Anatilimnocola floriformis: one gene and its partner. The protein of the gene in region 1 interacts with the protein of each later gene in a pairwise test. Links are inferred from orthologs where the notes say so. Each region holds a gene or a part of one and is shown in the gene's direction. Other genes may lie near its edges. The genes, in order: ligA and leuS.

The links.
Region 2: the proteins of ligA (region 1) and leuS interact in binary tests that used the Escherichia coli proteins (3 or more experiments, as listed by UniProt). The link is inferred for Anatilimnocola floriformis from one-to-one orthologs.

The regions. Positions count from the first base shown.
Region 1 is NZ_JAMLFW010000001.1:2,720,851-2,735,784, forward strand. Bases 1-2,936 are described here. They hold ligA (NAD-dependent DNA ligase LigA), read left to right. Parts: upstream 1-434; coding sequence 435-2,438; downstream 2,439-2,936. Other genes in these bases: M9Q49_RS10525 (histidine triad nucleotide-binding protein), read left to right, coding at 1-71; M9Q49_RS10530 (hypothetical protein), read left to right, coding at 77-328; M9Q49_RS10540 (metallophosphoesterase), read left to right, coding at 2,633-2,936. Also shown: more of M9Q49_RS10540, read left to right, coding at 2,937-3,394; M9Q49_RS10545 (hypothetical protein), read left to right, coding at 3,471-3,818; M9Q49_RS10550 (IS630 family transposase), read left to right, coding at 3,779-4,411; M9Q49_RS10555 (hypothetical protein), read right to left, coding at 4,429-4,905; M9Q49_RS10560 (DUF1501 domain-containing protein), read right to left, coding at 4,975-6,447; M9Q49_RS10565 (P63C domain-containing protein), read right to left, coding at 6,986-8,062; M9Q49_RS10570 (IS1 family transposase), read left to right, coding at 8,211-9,089; M9Q49_RS10575 (hypothetical protein), read left to right, coding at 9,089-9,574; M9Q49_RS10580 (hypothetical protein), read left to right, coding at 9,687-10,133; M9Q49_RS35400 (hypothetical protein), read right to left, coding at 10,141-10,266; M9Q49_RS10585 (Fur family transcriptional regulator), read left to right, coding at 10,455-10,916; M9Q49_RS10590 (DinB family protein), read left to right, coding at 10,917-11,381; M9Q49_RS10595 (HEAT repeat domain-containing protein), read left to right, coding at 11,505-13,802; M9Q49_RS10600 (DUF4041 domain-containing protein), read left to right, coding at 14,002-14,934. UniProt on the Escherichia coli protein: DNA ligase that catalyzes the formation of phosphodiester linkages between 5'-phosphoryl and 3'-hydroxyl groups in double-stranded DNA using NAD as a coenzyme and as the energy source for the reaction.
Region 2 is NZ_JAMLFW010000002.1:316,250-331,656, reverse strand. What follows is about bases 9,437-12,845. They hold leuS (leucine--tRNA ligase), read left to right. Parts: upstream 9,437-9,807; coding sequence 9,808-12,645; downstream 12,646-12,845. Other genes in these bases: M9Q49_RS26015 (hypothetical protein), read left to right, coding at 12,672-12,845; M9Q49_RS26025 (hypothetical protein), read left to right, coding at 9,437-9,540. Outside these bases: M9Q49_RS26065 (hypothetical protein), read right to left, coding at 1-648; M9Q49_RS26060 (lysophospholipid acyltransferase family protein), read left to right, coding at 938-1,882; M9Q49_RS26055 (Rieske (2Fe-2S) protein), read left to right, coding at 1,903-2,211; M9Q49_RS26050 (hypothetical protein), read right to left, coding at 2,838-3,443; M9Q49_RS26045 (DUF1559 domain-containing protein), read left to right, coding at 3,787-4,782; M9Q49_RS26040 (hypothetical protein), read left to right, coding at 4,895-5,083; M9Q49_RS26035 (DUF1501 domain-containing protein), read left to right, coding at 5,204-6,544; M9Q49_RS26030 (hypothetical protein), read right to left, coding at 6,647-7,687; more of M9Q49_RS26025, read left to right, coding at 8,218-9,436; more of M9Q49_RS26015, read left to right, coding at 12,846-13,010; M9Q49_RS26010 (acyltransferase family protein), read left to right, coding at 13,007-14,218; M9Q49_RS26005 (hypothetical protein), read left to right, coding at 14,182-14,676; M9Q49_RS26000 (hypothetical protein), read left to right, coding at 14,781-15,407.

The DNA.
Region 1 (14,934 bases):
GCGGCCAGAGCGTTGATCACTTGCACATCCACCTCCTCGGCGGACGGCAGATGAAGTGGCCACCGGGCTGATCTTTATGAAGCTTTTTACCAACCCCTTCTTCGCCTTCCTCGTCATCGTCGGCCTGGTCTTCGCCTTCACCGCTTGTGCCTACACGGTGATGAGTTTTCAAAATCTCGACCCACACACCGTCGATCAACCGGGCATGAGCCAGCTGATGAAACAGCATGGCTTGATGATTCTCGCTGTTGAACTCGGCCTGCTCACCGTACTGACGATCGCGGCGATCGGCACGGATGATTTCTGGACGAAGCGAGCTGAGAAGTAGCAGCCGTTCTCTTTTGTTGCCGCGAACGACGACCGTCGTTGCAACCAGCGCGACGAAACGAATATCCTGGGATAACTCTTCATCCCGCCGCCTCTTCGAGTTTCTCATGTCTGCTCCTGCAAAGCGCGTTCAAGAGCTCCGCAAATTGATTCGTCATCACGACGAACTCTATTACAAAAAGGCGACGCCCGAGATCACCGATCTGGAATACGACAAGCTGATGCAGGAATTGCAGCAGCTCGAGTCGCAGCATCCAGAGCTGATCACGGCTGACAGCCCCACGCAGAAGCTGGGCGATCAGCCCGTCGAGGGTTTGACGCAGGTGGCCCATCGCGTGCCGATGCTGTCAATCGAGAATTCGTACGACGTACCGACGGTGAAAAAGTTTGCCCAGAGCACAGCAGATGCGCTCGACGGCGAAGCGGTCGAGTGGGTCGTCGAATATAAGATCGACGGCGCTGCGATTGCCCTCACTTATGAAAAGGGAAAGCTCGTGCGGGCTGCCACGCGCGGCAACGGCTCTGTCGGCGACGACATCACGCACAACGCGGTGACGATTCTCGATGTGCCGAGGCGGCTGGTTGGTTCGCCGCCGCCGATTTTGGAGATTCGCGGCGAAGTCTACATGAATAACAGCGACCTGGTGGCGCTCAACGAGCGCCAAGCCGAGCGCGGCGAAGCGGCGTATGCGAATCCGCGTAACGTCGCCGCGGGAAGTATTCGGCTGCTCGATCCGCGCGAGTGCGCATCGCGACGTCTGCGGTTCTTCGCGCATGGCGTGGGTTATTGCGAAGGGTTGCAGGTCGCCGATCACATCGAGTTCTTGAAGGACCTGGCTTCGTACGGTTTGACCCCCACACCGCGCGTGCAATCTTTCAAGAGCATCGACGAAGCCCTCGCGCATTGCGACGTGATGATCGAAGAGATGGGCAATCTCGATTTCGAAATCGACGGCCTCGTGCTGAAGGTGAATCGCTACGACCAGCGCGAACGCCTCGGCATGCGCACCAAGAGTCCGAAGTGGGTGATCGCCTACAAGTTTGAAAAATACGAAGCCAAGACAAAGGTCAACAAAATCAGCGTGCAGGTCGGCAAGACCGGCGCCATCACACCGGTCGCGGAACTCGAGCCGGTGCAACTCGCAGGGACAATCGTCAGTCGCTCGAGCCTGCACAATGCCGACGAAATCAAGCGGAAGGATATTCGCGAGGGGGATTGGGTCATCGTCGAGAAGGCCGGCAAGATCATTCCGCATATCGTGCGCGTCGAGAAGCACGAGCGGACCACCGAACTGCCGGAGTTCGCTTTCCCAACGCATTGCCCCGAGTGCAAAACCGAACTCATCAAAGACGAAGGTGGCGTTTACATTCGCTGTCCCAACCCGGGTTGCCCGGCGAAGCTGCAGGAGCGGATTCGTTTCTTTGCCTCGCGCGACGCGATGGATATCGAAGGCCTCGGCGGCAAACTCGTCGAGCAACTGGTTGCCGGCGAGATCGTAACGACGTACGGCGACTTATATCGATTGTCCTCCGATTCGCTGATGAAGCTCGAACGGATGGGCAAGAAATCGGCTGACAAATTGCTCGCCGGCATCGAAGGGAGTAAAGGCCGCGGCCTGGCCCGGTTGCTCAGTTCGCTATCGATTCGGCACGTCGGTCAGCGCGTCGGCAAACTCCTCGCCGAGAGCTTCGGCAGCATCGAGGCGTTGTCGGCCGCCAGCGAAGAGCAGCTGCAAATCAACGAGATCGGCCCCGCCATCGCCGCGAGCATGCATGAGTTTCTGCACAGCGATTACGGCCAAGCCATGATCGCCGATTTGAAGTCGCTCGGCGTCAATATGGAGGAAGAAATCAAAACGCCGGCCGCGACGGCTGGCGGCGTGCTCGCGGGAAAAACGCTGGTCGTCACTGGCACGCTCGCCAAGTATAAGCGGAACGAAATCGAAGCCCTGATCGAAGAACACGGCGGCCGGGCGAGCGGCAGCGTGAGCGCGAAGACGGATTATTTGGTCGCTGGGGCCGATGCGGGAAGCAAGCTAGAGAAAGCGACGAAGCTGGGCGTGAAGGTAATTTCGGAAGATGAGTTTCAGGAATTGATTGGGTTGAAGTAGCAAGATCCGCGGTGTGCGATCGCCGCCTGAAGCTGTTCGGCGACACGCTGGTGTTTGAACCGCGATGGAGCGGAGTTGAGGAGCCACCAACAGGGCAGCCCCTCACCCCGACCCTCTCCCCCGGAATACCGAGGAGAGGGAGTAAGACAGGAGGGTCTACGCACGCGGGTATGCGGTTTGCTATGATCGGTGGCATGGAACCGCACACTTACTTTGTGTCAGATCTCCATCTGTTCTCGCGCCGCTCGCAGGCGCCGCAGCATGCGGCCGCGCTGCACGCGGCAGCCCGGCGGGCTCGCACATTCGTGCTTGGTGGCGACATCTTTGATTTTCGCTGGTCGACGCTGGGATCGATTGAAACGACGGTGAGGGCTTCGGTCGATTGGATCGACGACCTGGTTCGAAAGTGTCCAGACTGCCAGTTTCACTTCGTCGCCGGCAACCACGATTACAACCAGCGGTTTCTGAATGCCATCGGCGAGTATTCGCAGCAAACGCCGAACTTACAATTTCATCATTATTACCTGCGACTCGCTGGCAGCATTTTTCTGCATGGCGATGCTGCCGATCACCCGACGATGTGTGCCAGCCGGCTGCAAGCCAATCGGCAACATTGGCTGAAGGATGAATCGCGCGGGCCGATCAAGAACTTGCTTTACGATCTCGCCGTGAAGGCTCGGCTGCATCGCCTGGCTGGCGTGGTGCATCCCAAAAAGAAAGTCGCTCAGCGATTGACCGGCTATCTCGACCGCATCGGCCATGGCCCGGGGAGCGGCCTGGAGCATGTCTACTTCGGCCACACGCACCAGGCCATGTCGAACTACTCGCTCGGCGGCCTGACCTTTCATAACGGCGGAGCGCCGATGGCAGGGCTGCAGTTCCGCATCGTGCCGGTGAATCCGACTGAGGCTACTGAGCAGAGCATTACATCGGGGAATGCGATTGCTGGGGCTTAGTGCGTTTCCATGACCCATCTAGCGCCAGGTGGGCAAGGTCGGTAACTTAGGGATCATCTCAAGGAGGTCTGGTCTGATGGAACCGATTGCCGTGGAAATTCGCACCGAGATTCTTGCCGCTTGCGATGCTGGCGAGGGCACACGCATCGTCGCCGTACGCTACGGCGTGTCGGAGTCGTGGGTGCGACGCGTGAAGCAGCAGCGTCGCGAATCGAATCAGCTTGGCCCGAAGACGGCAGCGCCGCGGCAGCCCGAGTGGAAGGCGTGGGGCGATTGGTTGGTGGCGAAAGTCACGGCTCAGCCGGACATTTATTTGCGCGAGCTGCAGGCGGAACTCAAGGCCGAGCGCGGCGAAGAAGTTTGTTTGATGACGATCTGCAATGCGTGTCGCGCGCTCGAGCTCACGCGAAAAAAAAGACGCTGATTGCGAGCGAGCATGATCGTCCGGATGTTGTCGAGAAGCGCGAGAAGTGGCGCGCTGAGCAGCAAACCATTCCTCCCGAAAAAGCAGTTTTCATCGATGAAACGTGGGCCAAAACTTGTATGACGCGGACCTATGGGCGTTCGCTCATTGGTACGCGACTGATCGAAAAAGTTCCCAGCGGCCGTTGGGAAACAACGACGTTTCTCGGTGCGATGCGAGCCGAAGGATTTATCGCGCCGCTGACAGTCGAAGGAGCCATTAACGGCGAGCTGTTTCTTTCTTGGGTGCGGAAAGAACTATCGCCGGTGTTGCGGCCTGGCGACATTGTCGTGATGGATAATCTCTCCAGCCACAAAGTGGCCGGCGTCCGCGAAGCGATTGAAGCCGTAGGTGCCGAGGTGCGTTACTTGCCGCCGTACTCACCCGACTTGAACCCGATCGAACTGGCGTTCGCGAAGTTCAAAAAGCTACTGCGCGATGGCGCGCGACGCACCGTCGAAAAACTTTGGGAGCTATGCGGCACACTGCTCGATGAATTCACCGAGCAGGAGTGCCGCAACTACTTCAAGCACTGCGGCTACCGCTACACCTAAGATGGAAACGCACTAAGTTAGTAATCCCAGATCTTTGAATTGCGAATGCAGAGAGCGGCTGCGACCGAAATGCATAGCGCGGCAAAGATTCGAATGCGTGCGTCGGGATCGTCTTCGAAGTTGATCCCGCGAGGAAAGACGAAGCGATTCGCGAGTATTGCCAATAGCGCCGCGACAGCAGCGATTCTGAGCGAGCGCAGAAATCCTGGGTTGCGAGCTGGTAGTCGCCACAACAAGCCGGTCAGTCCACCGACCCATGTCAGATAAGGGATGACGAACGACAGCGTAGTCCAGTTGATCAGCGGCGTTGAGCCCACGCTGGGCTGGGCCGACGGTGTTCGGAATGCGAAAGCTAACGCTCGAGCAAAACCCCAAAGCGCGAGCGGGACGATCAGCCCCACGGCCGCCAGCAGCAACGCTGAGATCAGTCCTCGCGCGGAATTTTCCGTGGGGTGCTTACTTAGCGTGGCGCCGATGGGAGGTTCGTCGATCATGCGATTGCCGAACCTCCGAAATAAAATCATCTCGCTCCGCGCGGGATCGACCGAAGCCGGAATTCCAACTTAGCCAAACAGTTTCGTTACCGGTTCGGCCTTCACCAACTCGCGAGGTTGGTTCAGGTGGTTGTAAACGATGGTCTGCGGGTTGATGCCGACGGCGTGGTAAATCGTGGCGAGTAACTCGATCGGATGCACGGGGTTTGCAACCGGGGCCGAAGCCGTTTTGTCACTCTCGCCGTAGACCGCGCCGCGCTTGATGCCGGCGCCGGCGACGACTGCCGTGTAGCAGTAGGGCCAGTGATCGCGGCCGTCGGCGCTGTTGCCGTTGCCGCTGGTGCTCACGCCGCGCTGCGGACTGCGGCCGAACTCGCCGAGGGCCACGACGAGCGTTTCGTCGAGCAGGCCGCGCTGATCGAGGTCTTCGATGAGCGAACTGAGACCGGCGTCGAGCATCGGGGCGGCTTGCTTCTTCATGCGGTCCGGCAAGCCAACGTGAACGTCCCACGAGTGGTTGTCGCTGTTCGCGACCTTCGGCCAGATGACTTCGACCACGCGCGTGCCAGCTTCCACCAAACGGCGAGCGAGCAAGCAGCATTGGCCGAACGTGTTTTTGCCGTACTTTTCGCGGAGGGCATCTTTCTCACTGCCGATGGCAAAGGCTTCGCGAGCCTTGCCGGACATGATGAGGTTGAGCGCCGAGTCGTAGTACTTATCGAGGTCGTACTTCGCGACGGCCTTGTCGATTTCCGGCATGCCTTGATTGACGAGATCGCGCAGGCGAGCGCGGCGATCGAGGCGAGCTTCCGAAACTTCCGGCCGCAGCGTCAGATCGTCGACGCGGATCTTCTCCATCTTCGACATGTCCATGTCGTCGCCTGGTGGAAACAGATAATAAGGATCAAAGGCCCGGCCGAGGAAACCCGCGGTGCCGGCCTTGTTGACGACGTTGCTCTCTTGCAGCGGCCGCGGCATCATCACGAACGGCAGCATCGGCGTTTCTGGCGGCTTGAGGCGGACGATGTTGCTGCCGAACGTCGGAAAATCCTTCGGCGAGGGAGGTTCCAACTGACCCGACGGACTCACCTTATCGGCGGTGTAGCCCGTGTGAATCTGATAGATGGCCGCGGTGTGATTAAAGAGCCCAACCGGCGTGTAGCTCATCGAACGAATGAGCGAGAGCTTGTCGGTGACCTTGCCGAGGTTAGGCAGCAGTTCGGTCAGATCCATGCCGGGAACTTTGGACTTCTCGGTCTTGAAGATCGACTTCACGTTCTCCGGCACGTTCTCTTTCGGGTCCCACAGGTCGAGATGGCTCGGGCCACCCTGCAGGTAAATCATGATCACGCTTTTGGCTTTGCCCCAACCGGGACCACTGCCGGGGGCGGGCGTGGCGGCCTGCACGGCTTGCGTGCGCAGCATGCCGGCCAGCGACATGCCGAGAATGCCGCTGCCGCCGACGCGGAGAATATCGCGGCGAGTAACGCCCAAATGCTTGTCGCACAAATCCTTACCCGGTTGACCAGGGATGCACAGCATCAGAAAGCTCCTTCGGAGAGGCCAAGTTTGGAGTAACTCGGTGACAGCAGGTTGAGCTTTCAACTGCAGCGGTGCAGCGAAATGCGCTGTCGGCGGGACGTAAAGCCAATACGGCAATATACTAAGATCGGCTGATGGGTGTCAAATATTTGCCGGAACGGTAGTGGTTCACTTTGAAAATTCCGGCCCAGCCGCCGGCGCGGTAGAATCTCGGCATGGTTGAATCACGAACCCGTTGCCCGGAGTGTCGCGGCTCAGGAATCGACAAGTCGCTACCCCATCGGTACACCACCGGCGGCCACAACGACCGAGCCTGCCCGCGATGCAACGGCGAATGCTATTTGGAAGATATGCCACGCGACAACGAACACAACCCAGACCCGAATCAAAACGCGGCGCAGATCGTCGCCAAGTCTACCGCAGTCGCCCAGGAGCCAGCAGCCGGCGACATAGAAGCCGCCTGGCTGGCGTGGTCCGGGCATATTCAGAACGTGGATGAACGCGGCATGACGCTATTGCGGGCCGCGTTTGAGGCAGGTTACGACGCTGGCTCGTCGGGCAGCAGTTCTGGGTCGTCTAGGTGATCGAATAGCGGCATTGGCCTGATCGGCAAGTACTTCGGCAGCGCTTTGTTTAACCGCCGCTCAAAATCGGTCCAGTCGTCGGATGATTTCATCAGCGCAATAACTGCCGAAATATGCTCCTGTAGTTTTGGATGGCCAACGTCATCTGTCAGCCATTGATGAAACTTGCTGGTGCGATGGCCCCGCGCGGACTTCGGTGTCTTAGAGCGCAGTTCATCAAGAACCCCTGGGGCAAGTCGCTTGTAAACCAAGTTGTTCGTCCAATGGCCTACGTACTGGGGCGGGTTCTTTTCCGTCGGCCAATTAAGCCCCTTTAAACGAAACAGCTGCACGTAGAATTCATCGGGAAAGCGCTTGGCCCACTTCCCGAGTTCATCTTTGATGAACGCCTCCAGAATTTCTTCGAGTGCATGACGAGCACGGTCGTACTGAAACCCAGTGGCCTCATCAACAAGCGCGGTGATACCAACTTCGGCAAGGCCACGAACGAGAATGTCACATGCATCAACAATTCGCTGCTGCTGCTTCGTGGTTTTGCCGGCATCCCGAGCCTTCAAATAGACTTCGCATACCCGAGGGAGCAATTTGGCTTCGTAGCCATACGTGCGTGCGCCGTTTTTCGAGCGAAACACAATCGGAACCGTCGCTTTCCGTAAGTCGTCATCGACAAACGGCTTAAGCGCTTCGGCAGATAAAAACGGTGGCAATCCGTCGGGCGACGAAACAGCCTGACCGCCCTTGCCCTTAGGAGATCGCCCTATTGCCTCCAGAAATGTCTCTTGCGTTAACACGCGGCGACCATCTTCAAGCACAGCGCAGGAAATTTGATTCCCGGCGATAGTCAAAGCACCGTCGTGTGTTGCCTTGACGGCTACGCCACCCCACCGCTTCGCAGCAGCTGCTTTTGCAACAGCCTTTCGTTCATCCGGCTCCATGCTCTCTGCACGAGCCTTGCCACCTTTTGCAGCGCCCAGTTCGGATAACGCCCGAGCATGTTCGCTGGCCAGTTCACTCTTCTTTTTCTTACCCATGTTTTTCTCCTTTGCATGGTAGGTTCCGTAATTGTAGCCGATGGTGCCTTCCCGAGCAAGCATAGAATTTTGAAATTAATTAGTATTGCATGCTTGCTCGGCCTAGGATAAGATAAGTCGCATCACCCGCTAATGGATGCTGCCTGCCATGCGAAAACTGAGCACCGAAAAACGAGTCATGATTCTTTCCGCTCTGGTGGAAGGAAACAGCATCAACGCCACTTGCCGCATGACCGGCGCAAGCAAAGTAACGGTGCTGCGGTTGCTCGCCGACGCTGGCACGTTTTGCGCTCAGTATCACAATGTGTTCGTTCGTGAGTTGAAATCGAAGCGCGTGCAGCTGGACGAAATTTGGTCGTTCTGCGGCTGCAAAGATAAAGCCAAGCAGCAAGGTGCTGGCGGTCATGGCAGCGTGTGGACTTGGACCGCGATTGATGCCGACAGCAAGTTGTGCGTCAGCTATTTGGTTGGCCTGCGTGATGCGAGCTACGCCGCCGCGTTCTGCAAAGACACCGCTGATCGCCTTGCCAATCGCGTGCAACTGACGAGCGATGGTTACAAGCCCTACTTGGCTGCTGTCGATGCCGCGTTCGCTGGTGCCGTCGATTACGCGATGCTGATCAAAGTTTACGGCGCTGGTGACGACGATCACCGCTACAGCCCAGCCACTTGCACTGGCTGCAAGACGGAAGTGCAATCCGGCAGCCCAGACCCAGAATTCATCAATACCAGCTACGTTGAACGGCAGAATCTGACGCTGCGAATGTCACAACGCCGGTTCACGCGGCTGACGAATGCGTTTTCCAAGAAGATTGAAAACCACGAACACGCGGTCGCTCTGCATTACTTCCACTATAATTTCATTCGGAAGCACCAGACCCTTAAAACCACGCCGGCTGTTGCCGCTGGTATCGCCAGCAAGTCGCTGACGGTGTTGGATTTGGTGACGATGATCGAAGCAGAAGAAGCAAAACTTGGCGAACGGCTTACAAGCTACTTGCCCGCAAAACGGAAGGAAAGCGAATAATGGGTCACCTGCTAATCGTTCCAATACTCCCGCAGCCAATCGCCATGCCAGAAGTGGTGGCCAGCGGGCACGTATGCTACCAATTCGACGGCGGAACGAAGTGCTGTGAGCATCTGCCAAAATCGCTGTACCCTATGCCGGAGGAGTGGGCAGCCCATGGCGAGCATGACCAGCTATCGGATGCGGCATTCGCCGGCAAGCAAGTTCAGGTGAAATTCAGAGACGATAAGCCGGACTTCAATTTCACAAAGTGGCGCAACGGACCGCCACCATATTGGGCATGGCGCTTTCGTATTGAAGAAATCAACTGGCGACGAACGCTGGATGAAATCGATGGCCCAATGATGCTTCGTTCGCTAATTCCAACTGCGGGGGCAATGAAGCCTGCGCAGACTGAAAATGCGTTCTTGGAACATTTCCACAACAATTATCCCGATTTTTGGAACCGCAACCTGCTTTGCTGGGTGTACTCAGTTTCAAAGTGAACCACTACCGCCGGAACCGCTGCCCGGCCAACGCGGCGGTTGAATTCACTTTCGCGAATTTTGTTACGCTGAACTCAGTCTGCCCACACATGCCGGATTTACAGGGGACGAAATGACTGAGCCTGAGGATGATGACTCTGAATACGACTTGGCGCCACTCGAGGGCGAACAGGCTCACGCGCCCAAAAATCAGCCGGCGGCGGGCGGCGATTATCCCGTGCAGGTGCAAGTTCGCACGAAGCCCGGGGCGGCAGCTCCGCGGCGAAAACGAAGCTCACCGATTTACGAATTGATCGGCGTTGTCGTGGGCGGCGTGATGGGCTTGTCTCTCGGTGTGCTGCTGCTGACTTACGTTTTTAAAATCGATCCCTTCGGCCTGTTTCCGCCGGCGAAGAAAGCTCCGGAAGCCACGCCAGCCGTGGCGCCCGCAACCGCCACCAACCCCAGCAGCGCACCAAGCGGCTCGGGGCAAATACCCGGACCTCCGCCGCAAATTCCGGGACCGCCGTCTCCGCAGGTCCCTGGTCCGCCAGCGCCTCAAGTTCCTGGCCCGCCGTAGCACGCGATTAGCTCTGCCACAGCAACTTCGCCGAGTGATTGCCGCAGCCGCAGTCGAATACATACGCGCAACCGCCGCCGCCAAAGTTCATCGCTGGCTCAGGGCCTTCCTCCAGTTGCGCCAGAAAATTCATCGGCTGGCCGCAAGCGTTGCACTCGGGCGTTTCATCGCCTTGAATCCACGCTGGTGCGCGCCCGCATTCGCGCTGGATAATAAAGGGAAGATTTGCGGCACACAAGCATTTCTGAACAGCGTGGGCACTTCACAACCCGCTGCAAACAGGACTGCGCAATGGCTTGCCCGCGTGCTAAAATGTGAACCATGGCCAAAGAAGCAACTCCTGGACCCGCTGCCTCGCAGCTTACTGTGCAACAAGCTCGCGAAATGCTGCGCGCCGCCGATCTGCGGAGCACGGCCTCGCGCCTCGCCGTGCTGCAGCATCTGGCCCAGTTCGATAAACCCCTCAGCCATGCCGAAGTGGCCGATGCTCTCGTGCCGCAGGGCTTCGATAAGTCGACGCTCTATCGCTGCCTGGTCGAGCTCGCCGATGCCAACTTGCTGTCGCGGCTCGACGCCGGCGATCACGCCTGGCGGTTCGAGCTCCGCCGCGGCGACGAGCACGAGGCCGGCGCCCAGCATCCGCACTTCATGTGTCTCGATTGCGGCAAGGTCACCTGCCTGCCCGAGGTCGAAGTCAAAATCGTCCCCAGCGGTAAAAAAACGCTGGCTCTCGGCGACGTGACCGAGATTTTTCTTAAAGGACATTGCACGGAGTGCAAGTAAATGTCGAACCGACTCATCGATCAATACGCGGCAGGCCCTTCGCAACTGCGAAGCGCAGTCGCCGGCATGACTCGCGATCAGCTCATCGCCCGGCCGATCAGCGGCAAATGGAGCACGCTCGAACTCGTCGCTCACATCGCCGATTTTGAACCGGTGTATGTCGATCGCATGAAGCGAATCATCGCGCAAGACAAACCAGCGATGGCGAGCGGCGATCCTGATCTGTTCGCCAGCAAACTGGCTTATCACGATCGCGATATCAACGAAGAGCTCGCCCTGATCGATGCTTGCCGCGTGCACATGACGCGTGTCCTCCGCACGCTGCCGCCGGAAGCCTTCGAACGCGTCGGCATTCACAGCGACAACGGCCCGATGACGCTGGAAAAGATCCTCACCAACATCGGCAACCACATTCCGCATCACTTGCCGTTTCTCGCGGAGAAGCGGCGAGCGCTCGGCGTGTAAGACGGACCATTGGTCCATCTCGACGCGCGGCCTACACGGGCCAATCCCAGCCGTTGCCGATATATCTTCCTCGGCCTAATATCGACAGTTCTGTCGTGCGTTGGATCGGTTTCAGGAGGCGGCATGTCCGAGTTTTTTAGTAGCCCTTTGCAGCGGGCAATCAGTCGAGGCATGCAGCCCGGCAAGAACCTCGTCGAGGAACTGGGAGAACTCAGCGATTACACCGTCAGCTCGGCCAAGGACGGCGAAGCCATCGTTGCCGCTCTCCAGCAGCTGCCGCTCGGGCGCGAAGAAAAGACCTATACCACGTCGCTCCGACTGTTGACCGGTTTGTTTCAAGATGTCGATGGGCGGGAGTCGCCGGCCTACGAAGTGTTGTTCGAAAGTGGCCTGCCTGAGCTCGTGCGAATCTTCCGCGCGCAGTTTCCCACCACCGACGACAAGCTCGCCGACGACCTGCTGTTTGTGCTGAAGATTCTCGCCATGTACGGCGCCCCCGAGGGACCGGAATGCGTGCTGCAAGCCGTTCGGCTGCCGCTCAAGCCCGGCGACTACATGTGGCAAATGGTCCTCGGCGGTTACTCGCCCGAGCATCCGCAGCGCGATGAGATTTTCGCCGCGCTCCGCGATCCGCTCCCGCCCGATTTCATCGGCATGTCGTTGCTCGATGCAGCCAACGGAGCAGCCATCGAAGGAGATCTAGCCGAACATCCCTTCGACACGCCGGCTGGTCACGCGCAGCTGCGGGCCTGGCTGGAAGACACCAATCCCGAACACTTCAGTTATGCCCACAGCGCTACGGCGGCTCTGCCGTTTCTCGACCCCGAGGCCCGCGATCCGTTGCTCGACATTGCGCTCGATCACGTCGACACCGGCGTGCAACTCGAAGGGGCTTGGGCGGCGGCGAAAGTCGGTCGCGATGAAGGGCTCGATTTTCTCGCGCGATATTGCCTCGATGTGAATCACGGCGACGTCGCAGCCCGTTACTTGAAAGAACTCGACCGCGAGGACCGCATTCCCGAGGCGGCCACGAATCCCGACTTTCAAGCCAAGACGACGTTCGCGCGCTGGCTCTCGCACCCCAACGAATTGGGCCGGGCTCCGGATGAGATCGAGATCATCGACAAACGCGAGCTCGTCTGGCCTCCTGAGCACGAGCCGACCGACTTCTGGCTGGTTCGCTTTCTGGCTCGCGACCCGGAAGGGCTGGAAGCCGATCGAATCGATTGCGGGCTCGTGGGGAGCATGACGTGGAGTTTTCTCACGTATCAAATGCACCTGCGTCCGCCGGAGGATGCCTACGCCATTCACTGCTACTTCGAAATGCAGAATCTCAATCTGATCGAAGAAGCCGAGGTCGACGATCCGTCCGATTACGCGCACCAGGTTGCGCAGTGGCAGGGTCCGCCGCTGGTCGATCTCAAGCTGCAGGAGGTCGCCGAGATTTCTCCCGAGCTGCAGATCACGCCGCGGCTGGTCGTGTTGGGTACGGCAACGGTCGAAGGCGTGCCGGGCTGGATCGTGCTCGATGGCCCGCGCAGCCAGTTTTATCCCGCCGCCGAACAACCGTCCGATGCGTCGCGCATCCCGCCGACCCTGATGATGCACGTCGGCCGCCAGATACTCGGCTTTCCGCTCACTGCCGATCGGCTTACGTACTTGAACCAAAGCAAACCGCAGGTCGATCCGGAACTGTTCCTGGGATCTTACGAACGGCTTCTCAAGGAAGTCGCCGATCGGCGCACGCCGCCCGAACGACAAAAAGAACTGCTCGTCAGCTGGAGTCCGCTCACGCGCCACTTCGATAAATATGTCGAGCTATTATCGGCTGCGAATGGCATTCCGTTAGTGCAAACTCGCATCGAGGCCTATCACCGCGTCTTAGCCATCGCCACGGAAGCCGACGAATCGATTCGCCGCGACGTGCTCGACGAGCTCGGCCTGGTCGGCAGCAAGTTCAATGATCTCGTCACCGATCTGCAGGCGACTGATAACCAGCAAGCCGCCGAAGCATTGCTCGATCTCTTCGCGCCGCTTTGGGATAGCAACCTCGGCTACGGTCAACTCAGCTCGGCAGCCTTTCGCCTGGGACGCGTCGATGTCGCCGAAAAGTTCGCATTAAAACTCCTGAACGACTACGAGCAGTATTTTCGTAGCGAAGAAATGAGCCGCCTCGCCGAACTCTGGCACAGCCGCGGCGAAACCGACCGCGCCCGCGAACTCCTCCTCGACTGCCTCCGCAAAACGGCGGTGCACATTCAAGAAAGCAAATACAACTCCGACCGCGACATGTTCGCCGCCGAATACGCAGTGCATCGCGCGACCTATCTCAAGCTTTTCGACAATGACGAAGAGGGCCTACTAGCGCAAGGAATTGTGGTGGACCCATTGCAACTACCGCGAATTCAGCGGACGGAATAGTTCTGCAATCGTTGCTTTGAAAAGTAGCTGAATTCGCCAGAATTCAGATGGTCACCTCCAATTGCCGCCTCTGAATTCTGGCGAATTCAGCTACTTTCGAATCAACCTAACAGCCTATAAGAAATTCTGTTGAAACTTCGTTGGCCGCGAGAAATGATGGTTGCTCATCATTAGCTCCTTTCCTGCCACCGGAGTTGGTATGACAACCATTCTGGCCGTTATTATTGGTTTGCAATCCATCGCCATCGCCTGGTTGCTGCTCCGCAATCTGCAAATGGCGCGGCACCTGAAAAGTTATGATCGTATCGCCGATGCCGAACAGCATTTAGCAGCCTGTGCAGAGCAAGCCCGCATGGCCCTGGAACAGCAGAAAGCGGCTGCGGCCGAAGTGAGCGCCGGCACGACTAAACTGGATGCCATCAAGTCGGCGATCGCGCACTACCAGCAAATTCTCGGGCCGGCCAAGACCGCCGTGGAATTGCAAACACAAATCGCGACCGATACCGCCAAAGTAAAGCAGCTGTCTGCCGCGCTCGGCAAGTTCGAGAATGCTTTGCAACTGAAGGCATATCTGCAGAACCAAGAGGAGACCATCCGCCAGGCGAAAAACGAATTGGATGAGTTGCAGGCGCGCATCGGCACTTCCTACACCTTCCTGGAACTCCGCGCGCAAATTGAACGCGGCACGGTGAAGATGCAAAAGCTGGCCGCAACAATCGGCAATCTGGAAAAAGCTTCCGAGCTCGAAGAGTTTCTCGCCAGGCAGCAAGCGTCGATCCGAGCGCACAGCGGTACGCTCGATTCATTGCGTCACGCCATCGGCGCCGCTCGCAAGGTTGCGGAGCTACAGGCACTGATCGAACAGCACCAAGCGCGAATCCAGCAGTTGTCGGCGACGATCGGTGGTTTGGAACGCGTGCCGCAGCTGGGGAGCTATCTGCAGCAGCAAGAACTTCGCATCCAGCAGAACAACGCGCAGCTCGCCGACTTTGCCCAAGCGATTGGCAACGCCCGCACGGCCAGCGAAATCGCGGCCCAGGTTACTTACTTCCAGAACTATCTCGCAGTCCTCAAAGCCGACGTCGGCTCGCTGGAGGAAGCCCGCGGGCTGCAAGAGTTCGGCTTTTACCGC
Region 2 (15,407 bases), on another replicon or contig:
GAGTTCTTTGAAATCGGCGCGGCGCTTCAGTTCGTCCTGCAGCATCGCGGAATTTTCGTGCGAGACGAGCCAGGCATCGACGCCCGACGATTGCACATCGACGGGCTTGAGCAGCGCGGTGGCCCGCGTTCGCCAGGCCGGATTGCTGACGGTGACGATGCGCAGCGTGAGGGTGTGAGCCGTGGGATCGTAGGCGACGAATCGCTCGACGATATCGCGGACGGTGTTTTGCACTTCGGGCGTGTGATAGACCCGCAGCGTATTGGCATCGGCGCTGAGGATGCCCAGGGGCGTGCCGAACCAGGTCTCGGTGCCGGTCTCGCGGAGGATCCAATCGACGATGGCTTGCTCGGGGCGAGCGACGCCGGTGATGCGCGAGGTGTAAGGAGTCAGATCGTATTCGCGCCACACCTGGCCATGCTGATTCGGCAGGGTGCCGTTTCCCTTGGTGACCTTGAGGCCGAACTTGCTATCGCCGGCGGCGGGAGTGCCCGGCAGGAGATTGCGAATGGCATCGAGCGGCTGCGCGGGCGACGTCACTTGCGCAGCGACGAGCGCTGGAAAGAGAAGCAAGCCAAGCGCGCTGGCCGCGATCAACCAGCGGGCGCTGTTGTTGTGCGGCGGCGGCCTCGTCGTGAGCAAAGTCATAAGGCAAGGTCCTGTGGTAAGGGCGGCGGAGTATAGGAGCCGGGCGAAGACGGGGCCAGATGAATTCGCCTGCGGTAAGCGGGTGGGAAGAGTTCTTAGTTCGTGGTTCGTAGTTCTTAGTTCGTAGTTTGAGGTTTCTAACTAAGAACTACGAACCACGAACTACGACCTAGCATCGACACTGCTAGCAACATCCGGCTGGAGACAAGCTGCTATTTGCCGGACGGCGGGAAGTTGGCAGAATCGCTTCCCCAAGGGATTCGGGTTTTGTGTGCGAAGGACCGCCAGCGTGAGCATCCGCCGTTGTTTCGACTTGCCTCTTTATCTGCTCGTGCGGGTGATCATTGCCGTCGTGCAGGCGATTAGCATCGAGACTTGCGTCGGTTGGGCGCACGGGGCGGCTTGGCTGATGTACGACGTCGTACGGATGCGGCGGAAATTGGTGGACGATAACATCCAGCAGGCGTTTCCCGAGCTATCGCAGCACGAGCGGAATAAAATCGGTCGCGGCATGTGGTTGCACTTGCTGACGATGATCTGCGAGATCGCTCACGCGCCGCGGAAGATTCACGCCACGAACTGGCGGAAGTATGTGAAGCTCGGTCGCACGCGCGAGCTCGTCACGGCGATGTTGCTCAATCGACCGCGGGTGCTGGTCTCGGCCCACTTCGGCAATTTTGAAGTGGCCGGTTTGATGAGCGGGTTGCTGGGCATCAGCACGTTCACCGTCACGCGGACGCTCGATAACAAATACCTCGATGACTATGTCATTCGCTTTCGCGAATTGAATTGGCAGTTCATTCTGCCGAAGATGGGCTCGGCCAACGATGCCGATGCGGTGCTGAAGAACAAAGGCGCCCTGGCGCTGCTGGGCGATCAACACGCCGGCGACAAAGGTTGCTGGGTCGATTTCTTCGGCCGACCGGCGTCGTGTCACAAGGCGTTGGCGCTGTTCACGCTGCTCAGCGATGCACCGATGATTCTGCTGACTTGCAAACGGTCGCACGCGCCGCTGCACTTTGAGCTGGGGCTGGCCGACATTGCCGATCCGCAAGCGCTGCCCAAGGATTGCACCGACGTGAAGACCCTCACGCAGTGGTACAATCGGGTGCTCGAGGAAGAGATCCGCAAAGCGCCCGATCAATACTGGTGGCTGCACCGCCGCTGGCGTGAACCGCCAAAGCGAGGACGAGCCAAAACGGCTGATCGCGCGCCATCGGCCAAAGCGGCTTAGCACTTACGCACAAAACCAACATGCCCTGGGAAACAATTGCCAGCGTTCAAGACTGCCCACCGGGGTCTGCGCGCGAATGCATTGCTGGCGGCAGAATTATCGCACTCTTCAATGTCGACGGGCAGTTCTATGCCCTCGACGGCATGTGCCCGCATCAAGGTGGCCCGCTCGGCAAAGGCCGGCTGCAGGGCTGCATCATCACCTGCCCTTGGCATGGCTTTCAGTTCGATGTGACAACGGGGCAGCATCAGGCGAGCAAGTCGCTGGTGCATCCATCGTTTGCCGTTCGCGTCGAGGGTGAGGCAGTGCAGGTGGATGTGGAGCCGTAGCCACGCTCGCCCAGAGTGATCGCTTGGCGCGCAACTATTCACGCTCGCGACCACCGGCCCTGTACCGGTGGAGCGCTCACTAGCCAGCTACGGTGTCACGCTAGAAAAACACTTCCGCGACCACGGGGTTCATCCCCGTGGAGCGATCACTGTTCGCTTCCTTAGCTGGTCAGTGAGGGCCCCATCGGCACAAGGCCGATGGTCGCCGTGTCGATTGGTTCTGCGGTAGCGGCCAGTGAGCGCCCCACCGGCACGAGGCCGGTGGTCGCGGTCTTCCCAGAAATCAGCGCCGGCCTGAGTGGTTACTTTGGCGCGATTGCGACCGACCCGAGTTGTCCACTCGGGCGTGTCGTTTGGATGCTGGAAATTGGGTCGAGGGACGACGTGAGGCGAGCTGTTCAGCCGAATTTTCAACCACCCGATTTAGCTACAATATCGTGCAATACCGCCACTGCGATATTGCAGCGCATTTTCGGCGTAAGTTGTTTTTCTGATTGATTTTGCAGCAAATTTTGGAAGTCGCATCACCTGTTATATTGCGGCCGCTCAGAATGGGGGGCTGGTTGCTCTTCGCCCTGAGTGGCCGAGTTGGTTCATCGACCGCGGAGCGGATCGACGACTTGGGGCTAGGGCTGCATCGGCAGCGGTGGTGGCGGCGGGGCTGGCAAACGTGGAGGGGCAGCGGCGGGATCAACCACGTTGGGAATAATGGCTGGGGCTGGGCCGCGCACGGGTTCTTGCAGGAAGGCTGGGGTGGGGACGATTTTGCAGTCTTCGAGGGCGAGCAAAAAGCTAAAGCCTTTGGCGGCACCTTGCAGCGCGGCCTTCGTGCATTTTCCTTCGACGGTGACCTTCGAAACTTCGGGCTCGAGCGTCGAGAGATCCTTGCGGCTGCCAACGGCGAAGTAGCAGTAGACTTCGACATCGACATTCCGCTCATCGCGGCCGAGGCGGTTCATCACCAGGCGATAACGCGGCGGGACGCTTTCGTCGCCGGCAAAGCGTTCGATGCTTTGCACGGTGCCGAAGAGAGTCAGTTTTTTGTCTTTCAGATATTCATCGACAAAGGCGTCGTTCTTGGCCCCTGCGGCGAGGTCGCTGAGGGTGAAGGGACCGGGCTCTTCCGATTTTTCGGCATCCGCTTTCGACGCGGCACTGGTGGTGGCAGGCGCGGGGCGGAGAGGATCGGCCTGGCCGAGGGTGAGAGCGAGCAACAGCAGGGCAGCATTCATCCGGAAGACTCCAGAACCGGCGTCAGTGTGTAGTAGGGCAATTCGTATTGTTCAAGGAAGGCGAGATTGGAACAAGATGAATCGACCGTGCCGAGCCTGCCCGATTCATTGGCAGAGGCTGCTGTAATAACACCGGGCCAGCGGGCTTGGGACTGCGATTTGTGCCGGAATTGCCCGGCTGGTTCTCCCAGTTTTGGGGATACCACTCCCTAGCTCTTACCTTTTTTAGCGAATTCTCCATTTATTCTTGATCCGCGCACTCCGTTTGCTTAGAACTCGAAATTGAACAGAGCGACGGCCCGGGCAACATCTTGATTCAATGGTCCTCTCCTTGGAGACGACAATGCGCGCGCGTGGAATGCGGCAGGGCGGCGTTCGGTTTGGTTTTACGCTGGTGGAATTGCTGGTCGTGATCGCGATCATCGGCGTGCTGGTGGCGCTCCTCTTGCCGGCCGTGCAAGCGGCTCGTGAAGCTGCGCGGCGGACGCAATGCGTCAATCATCTCAAGCAGGTCTCGCTGGCCCTGCATAACTTCGAGAGTTCGTTCAGTCGGCTGCCGGCCGGCGAACATCAGCCCACGAGCGCGGGTTATCTGTCGCCGCTGGCGCTCATTGCCAATCAGTTTGAACAGAGCGGCGTCTACAACCGGCTCGATCTCAACCAAGGGCCATTCTCGACGCAGAATTATGCAGCCGCCGCGACGCAGCCGAAGTTTTTGATCTGCCCCAGCGATCCTTTCCCGGGCAAGAAGGAATACATGGGCTGGACCAACTACCACTCGAACGCCGGCACTTGGGCGCCGCTCAACGGTTGGGACGGCGTGTTCGGGCCGGTCGAAGATGCAGGCGGCGCGAAAGCAATCGGCCCGCTGAAGCTGGGCGACATCACCGACGGGCTGAGCAACACGGCGGCCTTTGCCGAAGTGGTGAATGGCTCGGGTAATATCAGCCGGCCGCCAAAATCGAAGTTCGACTGCTTCGATACTTCGACCAATCCCACAACCGGCACGTTGGCCGCGGCCCGCACGGCGTTCGCGGCGGGGAACTGGGAGACATCGAGCATTCCCTGGACCGGCGATTGGCGGTGGCGAGGTTATCCGTGGACCGAGGGAACGGCCTGGCGGAATTGGTACAACCACATCGCGCCGCCGAACGCGACGTGTTGGGTGCCGGGTGGCGACTTCTGGCGGATCGTGTCTCCTTCGGCGAGCATGCATCCCAATGGCACGAACGTGTCGATGACCGATGGCAGCGTGCGGTTCGTCACAAATTCGGTCGATGCCGATATCTGGGCAGCAGCTGGCTCGCGGGCCGGCGGCGAAGCGACACAACTGCCGTAACTTCCGTAGGACGAACCATTGGTTCGTCTCAAGCATCGCCAGTTCAGTTACACTTCTCGGACGGACCAATGGTCCGTCCTACATATTCGCTCGCCCTCGTTGAGTCCCATCCATGCGCTTCCTCATTCCTGCCGTGCTCTTGTGTTCGTTGTCTCTCGCTGGCTGCGGTGAAACCGTGCAGCCGAAAACCGAAGACCCCGCCGTGATCGAAAAGGGACGGCAAGAAGCGATTCAGAATTCGAACCGCGAAATGCAGCGACCAGCGCCGCCGCCAGGAACGAAGTCTGTGCCAGCCAACTGAATAAGCCGAGCCACGTATGACGTGCCGCTCTTGGAAAATCGTTGGCGGCGGCCGCCGTTGCCGATAAGATAAATCGTTGCTGATTCCTACCCGCGCCGTCCCTCCCGCCGAGCCCGCCTGATGAGCCATTATCGAAATTGCGCTGGCATCTCTCGCCGCGATTGCTTGCAGCTCGGCCTGACTTCAGCCGTCGGACTGGGGCTGAGTCAAATGTTGGGACTGCGAGCCCAAGCCGCGGCGCCGACGGTGCGGCAGGCCAAGGCCAAGAGCTGCATTTTGATTTGGATGGACGGCGGGCCGACGCACTTCGAAACGTTCGACCCCAAGCCCGATGCGCCCGCCGAAATCCGCGGCGAGTTTGAGCCGATCAGCACCAAGGTTGCCGGCGTGCAGTTTTCGCAGCACATGACGAAGCTGGCCGGGATGCTCGATCAGATCAGCGTCATTCGCTCGATCCGTCACGATCAAGGAAACCACGGCGCGGGGAATCATTACATGATGACCGGCGCGCCGCCGCGCATTCCCGTCGGCTGCGGTGCGTTCGTCAGTTTTCATCCGAGCATGGGCTCGGTCGCGGCGTATGAGCTCGGCAAGGACAACGGCTTGCCGAATTACTTTTCGATTCCCAGCATGAGCCGTTCGGGCGGTCCGAATTTTCTCGGCGCCAAATACGCGCCGTTCGTCGTCGGCGGCGATCCGAACTCTGCCGATTTTCGTGTCCGCGATGTCGCGCTGCCGCAAGGGCTAACCGAAGACCATTTCAATCGCCGCACCGATCTGCGCAAGCTTGTCGACCGCATCGAGCGTATCAACGATCCAGCCGCTGGCGATCCGGTTGGTGGACTCGATGAATATTATCGACAGGGATATGACCTGATCACGTCGACCGCGGCCCAGGCGGCGTTCGACATTCATCGCGAGAAAGAGTCCGTTCGCGAGCGCTACGGCCGGAATGGCTTTGGCCAGCGAGCACTCCTCGCACGACGACTCGTCGAAGCGGGTGTGCCGTTCATCACGATCAACGACGGCGGTTGGGATCATCACAGCGATATTTTTCCAGCCCTGCGCAAGCGATTGCCCGATTGGGACAACACGGTGGCGACGCTCATCGCCGATCTGGCCGAGCGGGGGCTGCTCGAATCGACGCTGGTCGTGGCCCTCGGCGAATTCGGCCGCACACCGGCCATCAGCACATTGAGCGGACAAAAACTGGCAGGCCGCGATCACTGGGCCAATGCGATGTCGGTGCTCATCGCCGGCGGTGGCACACCAGGCGGCGTGGTTGTCGGCAGCACCGATCGCAAAGGCTACACGGCCAACGATCGGATTTTGTCGCCTGAGAATTTCGTGTCGACGATTTACACCAAGCTCGGCATCGATCCGGGCAAGATTGTTTACACGCCGCAAGGCCGGCCGACCCATCTCGTCAGCGATTCGACGACGATCAAGGAATTGCTGTAAGAGCAGCGTTTCACGCGGCAATCGCAAGTCAAGAACGTCAGCGAGGGCGATCGTCCTAAGGACGCGCCCTCGCTATGTTTCTTGGCTTATCAGCAGCGTTTCTTAACGCAGCGGATTGGCCGGAATCGAAGCATCGTACCGTTGAATGCGGATCGGCGTAGCCGATGAGGTGCTGACGGTCGAGAGCGTCGCCGGCGGAGCTGGCGGCACGTCATCGGCCACCATCAACGAGACGGTTTCGATCTCTGGCACGATCGACACTTTCATGGTCGCTGGTTCGCGGCTGGCGATTTTCACCGGAGGAGCAACAGGCCGTTGCGGCGCAGGTGCGGCGGCGGCAGGTTGAGCCTTGATGCGAACCGGGGCCGCAGCATAAGGATCGAGCTTGGCCGGAGTCGGCATGGGCATCGTGTTCCGTGCGGTGACGGTGTTGTTCTTCTTGTAGTACTGTTTGTAAGTGCTCTGGCCCGGGGCCGGCGAGTTCGGGTCCATCGGCCGGTTGTCGTCTTTGAACGGGTTATCGTCCATCATCGGCACCGGCGGGTGCATCATCGGAACGCCGTCGCTGCAGCCAACCTGGCAAGGAGTGCTGCAACCCATTTTGCACGGGCTGCAACAGCTAACCGGACCGACGCAGCTAGCCGAACCGCAGCTCGACCCGCAACCGAAACCACACTTGGGTTTGCAGAAGGCGAAGAAGTGAGCCCGGCTCTTGGTGCAGCACGAACCGCACGACGACCGCGTTTCGCAGCCAGCCGAGCAGCTAGAGCAACTTGAGCAGCTCGAATTGCAATTGATCGAGTTGCAGCCGAGGCTGCAGGGCAGCAGGCAATCGAGCGAACGCAAGCCGCGGTGCAGCCGTTCGAGCAGGCACGGTTTGGGGCAGCAATTGCCGACCGAGGGACCGGGCACCGGAGTGCAGCAGCCGGGCGCTGCACAAGTCGGCGCTGGTTCCTGACAACCGCAACCGCCTTGGTAATAGCCGACCGGCTTGATGATCGAACGAGTGGCGATTTCGGGCCCCGAGTAAGCAGCTTGTTGCTGCGAGTAGCCCGGCTGTTGCCGAAAGTAAGCCGACTGCTGAGCCGTGGCCAGCAGCGGAATCGTCCCCACGATTCCGAGTGCAATCCAAAGTGACTTCATAGTATCCCCCGTGCGATGGCCGGAGTGGCTGGCGGCTGGTTGTGACCTGGCGCGCAGCGTTGCTCCGGTGGCATATCTGATCCGACTGTTACAACAGATCGATCAGTTACAACCGGCACGGCGAGAACTTTTGCATCGTCCGCTAGAAACGGAGTAACCGGCAAAGTCACTGCAGTTTGCCGAGAGCTGTGAACTCATGGCTGCGGATCGCGACAGTAATAAGACTTCGCAGGATTGAACGAAGCCCTGTGCGTGTTTGTGCCAGCGGTGCTATCGTCAACCGCGGTAAACGTGGTAAGGCTTATGGGTGACCAGAAATTGATTTGCGGCTGATGCCAGGGGTGCCGATTGACCCATCTTAGGTAGCTATGTTTCCGTGCGCGGAAGCTGGCATCCTCCTTGCCAGCTTGCTGGCTCGGTCAGGTCACGGATTGGCCTGAATGCCCCAAACGGATTTGCCAGGGACGTAATCTATGTCGCCGCGAACTCGCTGCCTCATCGCTGTTGTCGCTACCGGCCTGAGCTTGCCCATGTCTGTGTCCGCACAGGCCCCGGTTGCTCCGCCGAAGCAAGCCACGCTGTGGAGTTTCCTGGGCATTCCGCAGACCTACACCTCGGTCCGCGACAACTGGGACAACCGGCTGGGCAATCGCCCGCAGGCCGAACGTAAGCCTAACCTCATTCGCCTGGCCGACCCCAAGAACTTGGAGTCGCCCAATCCCGCCATCAAGAAGGCGGCCGAGATCAAGAAGGAAGAAGATCTCGCCAAGCAGAAGATTAAGGCGGTGAAGTATCTCACCAAGATTGGTTGCGGCTGCTACAACCGCGACGGCAGCATCACCGACGCGCTGCTGAAGGCGCTCGACGATTGCACCGAAGACGTGCGCTATCAAACGGTGAAAGCGATCACCGAAGCCGCCAACGGCGAAGCCTGTGCGAACTGCAAAAACAAAAGCTGCTGCAGCGAAGAGCTGTCGAACAAGCTGTATGAAATGGCTTACGAACGCGATGACGCCGGCTGCTTCCTCGAACCTTCGGAACGGGTTCGCAATGCGGCCGCCGAAGCGCTGCGGGCTTGCTGCCCCGGCCGTGGCCCGCAGGATGGCTTTATCCTCGACGAAACCGATGGTCCTGGAACGGGCACCGGCGAAGTGATTCCGCAAGGCGAACGCCCCGAAATTCAGAATCCCGGTACCGGCGAACGCCCTAGCATTCCGCCGCCGCAGCCGACACCCGCTCCTGAGCTCGGCCCGGTGCCTGGTCCGCCAGCTCCGACCCCGGCCCGCAATCGCGGCCAGGATCCGGCCCCGCGCATTCAAGATGAAACGGGTGCTGCTCCGGTCCCTGGCCAACGCTCGAGCCGCCGTACGGCTGGCGTCTATAACGGTCAGCCGAAGATCATGCAAACGGGCGCTACCTTCCCCGCGGAAGTCGCACCGCCGGAGCTCGGCTACGATGCTGATCCAGCTCCCGCCCCGAGCAGCACGCTGGTGGAACAAGCACGCCAAGTGATTGCTCAACCCGCCCGGCAGCCCGCCACCTATTCGAAGCAACCAATGGCGCACTCGCAGCAGCAACAGCCAGTTGCTCGCCCAGCGGAACAACTCGGTGCTGCCGTCACGGCCAGCGTCGACGTGCGGAACAACCAAGCCATGGTTAACTTCACCCAAGGCGAACAAATCCGCGTCGGTACCGTGCTGCGGGCTTATCACAACTACGCGTTCACGGGCCGTCAGCCGGTGGGTGAGTTCGTGGTGATCCAAAGCACGCCCGGCTTCGCCATCGTTCGCCCACACGGCCAGACTCGGCTGAACAAGCTGGTGTCGGGCGATCAAATGCAATTGGCCGAGTAAGCAAGTCGCTTTCGCTCCAGCGAAAATGTGCGTCTTCTGAAGGCTGAAGTAATCTGAGCTTCAGCCCCTCACCCCAACCCTCTCCCCGGAATACCGAGGAGAGGGAGTTCTTGGGATGCTTTGTTGGCTTTCTGCCAGCAACGGCTATGCCTTGTCGCACCGGGGACACCGGCGCGAACTTGTTGCTAAAATGCCTGTCTTTGCCAGAACGACACCTTTCCGCCCGCAACGCGCACCACCCTGCGTGCGCTCAGCAAGAAGACAGCCATGCCTCGTTACAACCCAGCCACCATCGAACCCAAGTGGCAGCAATATTGGGACCAGCACCAGACCTTCAAAACCCCGGACATGCCTGTGGGGGAGAAGCTGTATGTGCTCGACATGTTCCCGTACCCGAGCGGCAGCGGTCTGCACGTTGGCCATCCTGAGGGTTACACGGCGACCGATATCGTGTGCCGGTTCGAGCGGATGCGCGGCAAGAGCGTGCTCCATCCGATGGGCTTCGATGCGTTCGGTCTCCCCGCCGAAGAGCATGCGATTCGCACGAACAAGCACCCGCGACTGACGACCGAGGAAAACGTCGCCACGTTCACGAAGCAGTTGAAGATGCTGGGCTTCAGCTACGACTGGAGCCGCGTGCTGTCGACGACCGACGTCGAATACTTCAAATGGACGCAGTGGATCTTTCTGGAACTGTTCGATACGTGGTTCGATCACGAAACGGGCAAGGGCCGGCCGATTGCGGAGCTGCCGATCCCGGTCGAAGTGAAAGCCGAGGGCGAGCGGGCCGTTCAGCAGTATCAGGACGAGCATCGCCTAGCCTATCAGTCTTATGCGCCGGTCAATTGGTGCCCGAAGCTGGGCACGGTGCTGGCCAACGAAGAAGTGATCGACGGCAAGAGCGAAGTCGGCGGCCATCCGGTCATCCGTCTCCCGCTGCGACAGTGGATGCTGCGAATCACCGCTTATGCCGATCGGCTGGAGAAGGATCTGGATCAGGTCAACTGGCCCGAAGGGATCAAGAAACTGCAGCGCGATTGGATCGGCCGCAGCGTCGGCGCGGAAGTCGATTTCTACATCGGGCCAGCTGCTGAATTTAGTAATTGGGGCTGCTCGCGCTCGAAGACCAAATTTCCGCGCAAGCCCGACGACAATGTGCTGCGGATTTACACGACTCGCCCCGACACGCTGTTCGGTGCGACCTACATGGTCATCGCGCCGGAGCATCCCTTCGTCGCTCATCTGACCACGCCAGCCCAACAGGCTGCCGTGACTGCCTACTGCGAAAAGGCCGCCAGCAAAAGCGATCGCGAGCGGCAGGAAGACACGAAAAAGAAGACCGGCGTCTTCACCGGTTCCACCGCCATTAATCCCGTGAACGGCCAACCCGTGCCGATTTGGGTCGCCGATTACGTGCTGTGGGGTTATGGCACTGGCGCGATCATGGCCGTTCCTGCGCATGATGAGCGGGACTTTGAATTTGCACAGACGTTCGATCTGCCGGTGATCGCGGTCGTCGATCCAGGCGACAACGATGAAGTGGATCGCCGCGAAGTGCTGGCCGGTAAGGTTTGCAGCACCATCGATGGCGTGTCGTGCAATAGTGGCCCGTACAACGGCTTGATGACCGGCGAATTCAAGCGCCGCATCACTGCCGATCTGTCCGGCGCAGGTTTGGGGCGCGAAGCCGTCAACTACAAGCTGCGCGATTGGCTGTTCAGCCGGCAGCGTTTTTGGGGCGAGCCGTTTCCGATCCTGCATGAGGTCGACGCTGCCGACAAACCGACCGGGGTGATTCGCGCGGTTTCGCAAGTCGATCTGCCCGTCGATCTGCCGCACATCGAAGAATTCAAACCCACCGGCACCCCCGAGCCGCCGTTGAGCAAAGCGCCGATCAGCTGGCTGTATCCCGAAATCAACGGCCAGCGCTACGTGCGCGAGACGAACACCATGCCGCAGTGGGCCGGCAGCTGTTGGTATTACCTGCGGTTCATTGACGTGAGGAACGGCCAGGTCTTTATCGATCGCGAAAAAGAAAAGGCCTGGATGCCCGTCGATCTGTACGTCGGCGGCGCCGAGCACGCGGTGCTGCACCTGCTCTACTCGCGGTTCTGGCACAAGGTGCTGTTCGACCGCGGACACGTCAGCACAGCCGAGCCGTTCAAGAGCTTGATCAACCAGGGGATGATCCTGGGCGAGGTCGAGTTCACCGGCTACGTTCGGGCAGGCGGCGCGTTTGTGAGCGCTGCGGAGGTGACGGATGACGACGAAGGAAACGCCATCGTCAAAGTGAGCGGCGAAGCAGTCACGCCGCAGAAAATCAATGCAGATGACGTCGAGAAGAAGGGCGATTCATTTGTCCTGAAGGCTGATCCGAGCATTCGGATCGAAAGCCGGGCCTTCAAGATGTCGAAGAGCCGCGGCAACGTGATCAATCCCGACGATGTGGTCAAAGGCCACGGCGCCGATTCGCTGCGCCTCTATGAAATGTTCATGGGCCCGCTGCCGGCGACCAAACCCTGGAGCATGGCCGGCGTGAGCGGTGTGCGCGGCTTCCTGGATCGCGCCTGGCGATTGATTGTTGAAGACCGCGCGGATGATCTGGTGCTGTCGTCGACGCTGCAAGACGTCGAGCCGACCGAGGAGCAAGCCCGCACACTGCACAAGACGATCAAGCAAGTGACTCGCGACATCGACAACAAGGACTTCAACACCGCCATCGCGCGGATGATGGAGTTCACCAACTTCTTTACGAAGCAAACGGTTCGGCCGCGCTCGGTGATGAAGAGCTTCGTGCTGATCCTGAGTCCTTTCGCGCCGCACATCGCCGAAGAACTGTGGCAACTGCTGGGCGGCAAAACAACGCTGGCCTACGAACCTTGGCCGACTTTCGACGAAGCCCTGACCAAGGACGCCGAGATCGAAATCCCAGTGCAAATCCTGGGCAAGCTCCGCGGCAAAGTGGTCGTTCCGGCCGGCAGCGATCAAGATACGATCCTGGCCGCAGCGCAGGCCGATCCACGCATCGCCGAATTGCTGACGGGCAAAACGATCGTCAAGTCGATCGTGGTCCCCGGCAAACTGGTGAATTTTGTGGTGAAGTAAAGTCGCCTTTCATTCCGCGGCCAACCATGACTGCCTCCGCCCAACTCGACAAAGTGCTCGACGCTGCCGTGGAAGAACCTGGCGCCGAGCCAGCCGTTGATCCACTGCCGCTCGAGTCGCGCCTCGACGATCAGCGTCGCGGAGCATCGTGGCAGGAGATCCAAGAGAATCGCGGCTTGCTCCTCAGCACGCTGTTCTTCGTGACGGCAGCGCTCGGCCTGCCGCTGCTGTGGCGAAGTCGAGCGTTTTCGCCGCTGGCAAAAGTGCTGCTGACCGTGGTGGTGTTGGCTTACACTTCCTTGCTGTTCTGGATCACCTGGCAGGTAATGCTGTGGAGTTACCACCGCGTGGCAAATTCCCTATGAAGACCATCGCTGAACCACTGCCGGCGAGCTCACTACCCACAAGCCCGCGGCTGGCGTCGATCGATGCGTATCGCGGCTTCGTCATGCTGCTAATGATGGCCGAGGTTCTTCACCTTTCCAAAATTGCCGCGGCTTTGCCGGACAGCCAGTTCTGGAAGTTTCTCGCCTGGCATCAAACGCACGTGCCGTGGGCTGGTTGCACGCTGCACGATTTGATTCAGCCGTCATTCTCATTCCTCGTCGGCGTGGCGATGCCCTTTTCCATCGCAGCCCGACAACTGAAGGGCGATACGACCGGTCGAATGTTTGGCCACGCCGTGTGGCGAGCGCTGCTGCTCATTTTGCTCGGCGTGTTTCTCCGCTCGATGAACAAATCGCAGACCTACTGGACCTTCGAGGACACGCTCTCGCAGATCGGGCTCGGTTACGTGCCGCTGTTCCTGCTGGCCTTTGCGCGCGAGCGTTGGCAGTGGGTTGCACTCGTCGTCATCGTTGTGGGCTATTGGCTGGCGTTTGTTTTGTATCCGCTGCCGCCGGCGGATTTCGATTACACGACGGTCGGCGTCAATCCGGATTGGCGTTTTCACTACGACGGACTCGCGGCGCATTGGAATAAGAACACGAACCTCGCGATGGGTTTCGAGCGGTGGTGGCTGAACTTGTTCCCGCGCGAAAAGCCGTTCGCGTTTCATCCCGGCGGTTATGCCACGCTCAGCTTCATTCCGACGCTCGGCACGATGATTCTTGGGCTCCTCGCCGGCAACTGGCTGCGACGCGATTGGCCCACCTCGCGCAAGATCGGCGCGATGTTGATCGCCGGCGGCGTGCTGCTCGCCCTCGGTTTGATTGCTCACGAAACCGGCATTTGCCCGGCCGTTAAACGAATCTGGACTCCCTCGTGGACTCTCTACAGCGGCGGCTGGTGTTTCGTTCTGCTCGCTGGTTTCTACACGATCATCGACGTCGCAAATTTCAAATCGTGGTCCTATCCACTACGCGTCATCGGCGTGAACAGCATCGCCGCGTACGTTCTCGCGCACGGCCCTGACCAATTCTTTCGCAAGTCGCTGCAAATCCATATCGGGCCAGACGTATTTCTAGTCTTCGGCCCGGCTTACGAACCACTCGTCAGCGGCGGCCTGGTGCTGTTCATCCTCTGGCTGATTCTGCTGTGGATGGATCGGCGGCGGATTTATTTGAAGATCTGACGATACTGGAGCAACCGCAGATGGAAGATGAGTATCTGCAAATCCGGTTCGACTATTGGGATGACTTCGTCGGCGCGTTTGAACCGTCGAAGGTGCTTCGTCTACTGCAGCAGTTTTTTACGGATGCGGAGATCGACTCCACTGACCATCAGCGTGTTCAGCTGTTACGTGAAATTGAACACTGGTCGCAAACCGAGATGCCCACCGAGCAACGCGAATCGTTGGTTCGGCAGTCGTGGGGAAATTACCAAACCAACGGCCCGACTTATCGCTTTGTGATCCTGTTCGCGGCTGGCAGGCGAGTTTCGGGCTGGTCGCGAAGGCTGACAGTCGGCTTTCGCGTTCCCGTCGATCTGCCGGCCGAGAATCGCGAGCAATTGTTGGCGTTCTTGCGTTCGCTGCGAATGGGTGAGCCGGTGTTGAGCGACGCTGGCGACGAGGAGCCGGGCTCGCCGTGATCGATCTTGACGGCAGTTAGTCATTTTGCGATTACCCCCAAACTTCCGTATTTTGGCAACCCGCTAGCGCTTTCGTGTCTTCCGCCATGGCAGGAGCTCCTCTCATGCTGCCTGCTCGCAATTTTGGCTGGCGGCTCTGCGTTTTCCTGTGCCTGTTTGCCATGCTGGCATCCACAGCTCAGGCTCAGTCGCTGGGGCAACTGCGCAGCGAAGTGCGCGTGAAGGATCCTGCGCCGCCTCGCGAGCCCGATCGCAGTCAAGATAATCAGCATGACGATGATGATGACTGCGACGACAGTGATTCGTATGAATCCGACACCATCAAGTTCATTGGGCTGCTGAGCGCTGTTGCCATCACGGCGCCCGTTTGGGTGCCAATGAAATTTGCCGACGATGAGCTGAGCCGGCCGGGATACTTTCCAGCGTTTCCGTATCAGTACGACGTCGGCTACATGCTGATTCCGCCGAATGTGTACGAGGGAAACACTGGCACGCGCGATCCATTCACCTATGCCGTGCGGGCCCGCAGCGATTACGGCACGAATTTCACGGGCCTGAACTGGGTCGGCGGGCAGGTGCTGGCCGAGTTCTCGACGCGGTTTGGTCTGGAGAGCGATTTCCGCTTTTATCAGCAGGATTTTTTCAACCCGCCGCAAAATGCCGCGCACGACACGGCTTGGCTGGGCGACGCCAATGTTTTTTATCGCTTTGCCCAGAACGAATTCATGCAG